Regions from separate parts of the Gottschalkia purinilytica genome, predicted to be linked through region 2. Evidence: riboswitches for the same ligand, from Rfam matches in the RefSeq annotation. Region 2 holds a riboswitch; each other region holds the start of a gene.
The links. Region 2 has a riboswitch for cobalamin ahead of CLPU_RS14075 (energy-coupling factor ABC transporter permease). Riboswitches for the same ligand answer to the same signal wherever they lie in the genome.

Region 1 (2,277 bases), on a different contig from region 2:
TATGGGTATATTATCATTAAACGTAAGAAAATAAGCTATTTGTGCTAATTATAAGAATAGATCAAAAAATAACTCTAAGCTAGATATTCCATATTAATTTTATATATAATCATGTTATTAATTGTAGATTTATTTTAAATAATGTATCAAAGATAGAATTTGGGAGTTATAAAGTTATATTGAAAAAAGCTTTAACATTTTGCCCTCAATAGGATGTGTACAACTTATATTTAATGATATAAAATATGAAGTGCGAGATAATATTATAAAAAAATAATTTGCAAATTAACTATATAATACAAGAAAATTATAGAATCTTGTCATGTATTATATAGTTAATTTTTTGAGACTATTTTATGCAAATTCATTTTAAATTTAATGTTTATGGGCTCTTAAAAAATAAATAAATTATAATTCTATAGAAAAAGAATTACTAGTTGACGCTAGATATAGTATATGATAAACTAAGTACACAACATATAGTGTAAATATAGGTGGCTGCATTATAAATGCAACTTAAAAGGGAATCAGGTGCAAGTCCTGTACGGTCCCGCCGCTGTAATGGGGAGATGTTTTACTTTTACCACTGGTATTCCGGGAAGGTGTAAAACATTCATGAGCCAGAGTCAGAATACCTGCCTATATTTTATATACCTAAATCCTACGGAGAATAGGAAGGTATTGAATATTATAAGTTATATACTTGGATATATTCATCCTCCTGAGAATTTTAACAGGAGGTTTTATTTTGAACTTATACTAATATTACTAATCACAAAGCCTAAGGAGGATTTCTTTATAATGATTACAAAGATTAAAAAAAGAGATGGAAGGGAAGTACCCTTTAATATTGAAAAAATCGCAAATGCTATATTTAGGGCTTCAAATTCTGTAGGAGTAAAAGATTATGAAGCTGCTTTCAGGCTGGCTGAAAAGATGGTAGAATACACTGAAAAAGAGATTGCTGATACTATTCCATCAGTTGAACAAATACAAGACATTGTTGAGAAAGTCCTCATAGATAATGGATGGGCTGAAACTGCTAAGGCATATATATTATATAGAGCAGAAAGAACAAGGTTAAGAGAAATGAATACTAAGCTTATGAAGATATATGAAGATTTGACCTTCAAAGAAGCTGAGGATAATGATTTTAAACGTGAAAATGCAAATATAGATGGTAATACAGCTATGGGTACAATGCTCAAATATGGTTCAGAAGGAGCAAAACAGTTTTATAATATGTTTATTTTAAAACCTGAATATTCAAAGGCCCATAAAGATGGAGATATACATATACATGACCTTGATTTTCTCACTCTTACTACTACATGTTGCCAGATTGATATTGAAAAGTTATTTAAGAAAGGCTTCAGCACAGGTCATGGTCATTTAAGAGAACCAAATGATATTCAAAGTTATTCAGCTCTTGCATGTATAGCTATTCAATCAAATCAGAATGACCAACACGGAGGTCAGAGTATTCCAAACTTTGACTATGGTATAGCTCCTGGTGTTGCGAAAACTTATGCAAAATTTTATACTAAGAATCTTATTAATACTATAGAGTTACTAACAGAAAATACTGATACAGAGATGTTAGTAAAAAAAACTTTTAAAGATATTAAAGAGCTATATAATGTAGAGCCTAATTTAAAAATGGAGAAAGAATATGTAAAAATTGAAGAGAAACATTTATTAGAATACTTTGATAATGTAGAAGTTATAAGAAAAGCTCAGAAATTTGCAAGAGATAAAGCATATACTGAAACTGATAAAAGTACATATCAGGCAATGGAGGCCTTTATTCATAATTTAAATACGATGCATAGTAGAGCAGGTGCACAAGTACCATTTAGTTCTATTAATTACGGTACAGATACATCATTAGAAGGGAGAATGGTAGTTAGAAATCTTCTTTTAGCTACGGAAGCAGGTCTTGGAAATGGTGAAACTCCTATATTCCCTATACAAATATTTAAAGTGAAAGAAGGAGTGAACTATAATACAGGTGATACTAACTATGATTTATTTAAACTTGCATGCAAGGTTAGTGCTAAAAGACTGTTCCCTAACTTCTCTTTTATAGATGCTTCATTTAACTTGAAATACTATAAAGAAGGACACCCTGAAACTGAAATAGCATATATGGGATGTAGAACGAGAGCAATGACGAATGTATATGATCCATCAAGAGAAGTTGTATATGGAAGAGGAAATTTGAGCTTTACAACAATAAATTTACCAAGAATAGCCTTAAAGAGTAATAGAAACTTA
Region 2 (2,277 bases):
CAGAAGCAACTGAAACATTAATTAAAGAATTTAGTTCTAGTAATGATAGATATTATAAATGGGCAATTGGAGATTCTTTATTCATGATTCAAGATAAAAGATTTGAAGACGAGTATATAGAAATCGTTAAAAATAAAAAACATGGAAGTGCAAGACAAATGGTTGTAATTGGCATAGGCAGAATAAAAAGTGAAAAAGCTATACCTATACTAATAGATCTATTAGATGATGAAGAAGTAAATGGACATGTTATAATAGCTTTAGGATACTATAAAGATCCTAAACTAATTAAATATATTGAACCTTTTATAGATCATAAGGAAGCTTGGAAAAGAAATGAAGCAAAAAAAGCTTTGAAAAAGATGGGATACTTTAAACAACAGGAAGACGAAAGTAATTAATAATAAAAAATAGCACTAACTACAGAGGACTTTTTTATTATTAATCATAAGACTTGTCCTTGAAATAAACTCCGAATAATAATATAATTAAGTAACAAGTGAATACTGTTCTCGTTTTGGGTACCATGTAAGGGTTTAATAGGGAAAGTGGTGAGATGCCACTACAGCCCCCGCTACTGTATACGGAGACAAATCTTTAATAACCACTGGTGTACATTTTACACTGGGAAGGAAAGAGGAGGATGACACGTGAGTCAGGAGACCTGCCTAAAATGTGCGCTACACTTCGGAGGGAAGTAAATGGCTTAAGAGATGTAATATTTGTACAGTTATATTTAATCTAGTACATAAGTTAAAGGCAATTTTTTGAAACTACTAGGTTAAGATTATGAATATACTTATATAAATATAAACATAAAAAGACTCTTGCCGTTTGGCAAGAGTCTTTTCTGTTTTAAAGCATTTACTAGGAGGTGTTACTTTGGGAAAAAGAATAAACAAAATTTTATATAGTTTACTCGTATTAATCTTTATACCCAAATTTGCTTATGCTATGCATATAGCAGAAGGTTTTTTACCACCTGCATGGAGTTTATCATACTTCTTACTGTGTTTACCTTTTACATATCTAGGTATTAAAGATATTAGAAAAAAGGCTAACATAACTAAAGATATGAAACTTTTTATATCACTTGCAGGAGCATATTGTTTTATTCTTTCAGCATTAAAACTTCCCTCATTTACAGGTAGTAGCTCACATCCAACAGGTATAGGTTTTGGAGCTATAACACTAGGTCCTTTTGTAATGACAATCATAGGTCTTATCGTACTTTTATTTCAAGCTTTGTTTTTAGCACATGGTGGCTTGACTACATTAGGGGCAAATACATTTTCAATGGCAGTAGTAGGTCCTATTGTTTCATATTTGGTTTACAAGTGTTTTAAGAACAAGAAACTAGGAATATTCTTTGCTTCAGCACTTGGAAATCTTATAACTTACATGGTAACAGCTACGCAACTTGCTATTGCGATGCCTTCTAAAACAGGAGGTATATTAGGTGCATGGACTAAATTCATGTCAATATTTGCAGTAACTCAAATACCACTTGCAATAGCAGAAGGAATACTTACAGTCTTAATGTTTAATGTTATTGAAAAATATTCTAAGACTGAATTAGATGCTCTTAGGGGTGAGGTATTCTATGGAAAATAAGAGAACAAATATATTATTAATATTAGCTTTAGTTTTGGTAGTTGGAAGTTCACTTGTAATAGGTTCGAGAACAGGAGATTTAGAAGGTGCAGATGCTTTAGCAGAAGAACATATATTAGAATCAAACAAAGACTTTGAGCCTTGGTTTGAGCATATATGGGAACCACCTTCTGGAGAAATAGAAAGTGCATTATTTGCACTACAAGCTGCTATAGGTGGAATGGTGATAGGCTATTATATAGGTGTAAAGAAGAATGCTAAGAACGATAATAAATCTTTCGAAAGTCAATAAGCTATCAAAGGTACATCCTATAGAAAAGATTATATTATTTTTATTTCCAATTGTAATACTGGCATTTGTGAGGGATCTCACAATGCCAGTATTACTTAATATAGCTGTAATGATTGTTCTCAATATGATAATTGAAAGTCCAAAACATATATTAATAAAGTTTGTAAAAGGAATATTTATATTTTCTTTACTTACTTCCATAACTGTTGTATTTGACTATGGCATAAAGCACACAGTTATTTTAATATTAAAAAGCTTATCAGGAGTGTTATGTATATTTTCATTTGTGATAACGACTCCGATGGAAGATGTCTTTTACTTAACTTCAAATATAAAAGGGGTTAGAGAGATAAATGATATAGCTAAAAATA
Region 3 (2,277 bases), on a different contig from region 2:
GAATAAAGTATAAAATAAGTTTTATTACATTACATATATTAAATATGCCAGACTAAAAATTAAGAGGGGGATAAAATTTGAAATTCATATTAGTAAGGCACGGGGAAACAGAAGCTAATGCAAACAAGATTTTTAGTGGTTGGACTGACTTCCCTTTAACGCCTAATGGAATAAAACAAGCTGAGAAGCTGGGAGAAGAATTAAAAAAATATGATATAGATGTAATATATTCTAGTCCATTACCAAGAGCATTAAAAACAGCAGAATATATATCAAAAGCTATAAAAAAAGAAATAATAACTACAGAATGTGTTAAAGAAATAAACTTTGGATTATTTGAGGGTAAAACAGGAGAACAAATTAAAAAAGAACATGAAAGCGATTGGAACTCTTGGAATGAAGACTATGTTAATTTTAGGCTTCCTGAAGGAGAAAATCTTGTAGATGTATTTAATAGAATCAAGGTTTTTATAGATAATCTTAAAGACGGAGAAAAAAACTGTGTTATAGTATCTCATTCTGCAGTTATACAAATTATAATTACATATTTGCTAGACTTAGAGCTAAACAAAATATGGCATTTTCAATGTAGAAATGGTTCTTATGTAGAAATTGATTATGAGAATGATTTTGGATTTATTAAAAAACTAATGCCTATTGACATTTAATGTCATATTCGTTGACAAAAACTTTCAGAAAAAATATAATGAACTTAACTTATAAAATTTAATAATTTTAAGGTATTTATATAAATAAAAGGGAAAGAGGTGAAAGTCCTCTACAGCCCCCGCTACTGTAAGCAGTGATGAAGTCTCTAATTACCACTGGGAAACTGGGAAGGTGAGATAGTAAAGTGATCTGCAAGTCAGGAGACCTGCCTTAAAATAGAGAGTATTACTTCGGAGGGAAGTATGTAAACTTTAGTGTAAAACTATAGAACACATAATCTTCTTATGTGTTTTTTTATTTTATGTACATTTCTTTAATTTTCTTTCCAAATAAAGTAATATTCCCTTATAATTGCATATGATACTAGTTTTATAAAAGGATAATTATAGTTGAGACATATAATATTTATATGTACTTTAAGTCAATCATAAATTTGGCTTAATTAATATTATATCTACGTTGTGTAATTATATATTTATATCTAATAGCTAGGTAACGGTATAGATATTCGAAAGATAAAAGTTAAAGAGGAGGAGTAATTATTGGCTAAGAGTATAATGTTTCAAGGTACTTCATCATGTGTAGGTAAGAGTATACTTACTACTGCACTATGTAGAATATTAAAAAATGAAGGAATAAAGGTGACTCCTTTTAAATCTCAAAATATGACTAGAAATGCTGTTAATATAGGTGGTAATAAAAGGATAGCTGGATCGCAAGTTGTCCAGGCAGAAGCTGCCAAGATAGAGCCTATGTCAGAGATGAATCCAATATTATTAATGCCTAATAGTGACGTAGGATGTGATGTAGTTATAAATGGAGAATTACATAGAGGTATGGTTGCATCAGAATATCAAGAAAAGAAAAAAGAATTTAAAAACTTAGTAAAAGAGTCTTACAATAAGTTAGACTCTATATTTGATGTAATAGTTATAGAAGGAGCTGGAAGTCCTGCTGAAATAAACTTAAGAGAAAATGATTTAGTAAATATGGGATTAGCTGAACTTGTAAATGCATCAGTTATCTTAATAGGGGATATAGACAGAGGAGGAGTATTTGCTTCTTTATATGGAACAGTAATGCTAATGAGTGAGGAAGAAAGAAAAAGAGTAAAAGGATTCATAGTAAATAAGTTTAGGGGAGATATCGAAATACTAAAGCCAGGATTAAAAATGATGGAAGATTTAATAGATAGACCATGTCTTGGTGTTATTCCATATACTAAGTTAAACATAGAAGAAGAAGATAGTCTCGTAGATGGCAAAAGATCAGAAAAGATAGAAGATGATGATTTAAGAGATAAAGAATATGATAGACTAGCAGATGTAGTTAAAAGTAATCTAAACTTAGAAGCTATAAAGAAAATAATGGGGATGTAGACTTAAATGAACGGAATTTCAATGTTGATAATAGCAGTTATATTAGATTTTATATTAGGTGATCCTCAAAATTTTCCTCATCCTATAAGATTTGTAGGTTTTATTATAAGAAAATATGAAAAGCTGATTAGAAGTTTAGGAATGAATTTAAAGCTAGGAGGCTTTATATTAACAGGATTAACTATAATAACAACTACAGCTATAATAACTTTAATACTTTGGATAGGAA

Region 1: linked by a shared signal. The riboswitch ahead of CLPU_RS05260 (anaerobic ribonucleoside triphosphate reductase) and the one ahead of CLPU_RS14075 (energy-coupling factor ABC transporter permease) in region 2 are both predicted to bind cobalamin.
Region 3: linked by a shared signal. The riboswitch ahead of CLPU_RS11470 (cobyric acid synthase) and the one ahead of CLPU_RS14075 (energy-coupling factor ABC transporter permease) in region 2 are both predicted to bind cobalamin.

The regions. Positions count from the first base shown of each region.
Region 1 is NZ_LGSS01000004.1:84,702-86,978, reverse strand. Features, by position in the region: cobalamin riboswitch at 476-657, shown strand; gene CLPU_RS05260 (anaerobic ribonucleoside triphosphate reductase) at 802-2,277, shown strand, end outside.
Region 2 is NZ_LGSS01000018.1:21,231-23,507, forward strand. Features, by position in the region: gene CLPU_RS14070 (HEAT repeat domain-containing protein) at 1-401, shown strand, start outside; cobalamin riboswitch at 503-686, shown strand; gene CLPU_RS14075 (energy-coupling factor ABC transporter permease) at 883-1,614, shown strand; gene CLPU_RS14080 (energy-coupling factor ABC transporter substrate-binding protein) at 1,604-1,906, shown strand; gene CLPU_RS14085 (energy-coupling factor transporter transmembrane component T family protein) at 1,869-2,277, shown strand, end outside.
Region 3 is NZ_LGSS01000011.1:64,054-66,330, forward strand. Features, by position in the region: gene CLPU_RS11465 (histidine phosphatase family protein) at 78-668, shown strand; cobalamin riboswitch at 722-896, shown strand; gene CLPU_RS11470 (cobyric acid synthase) at 1,212-2,048, shown strand; gene cbiB (adenosylcobinamide-phosphate synthase CbiB) at 2,055-2,277, shown strand, end outside.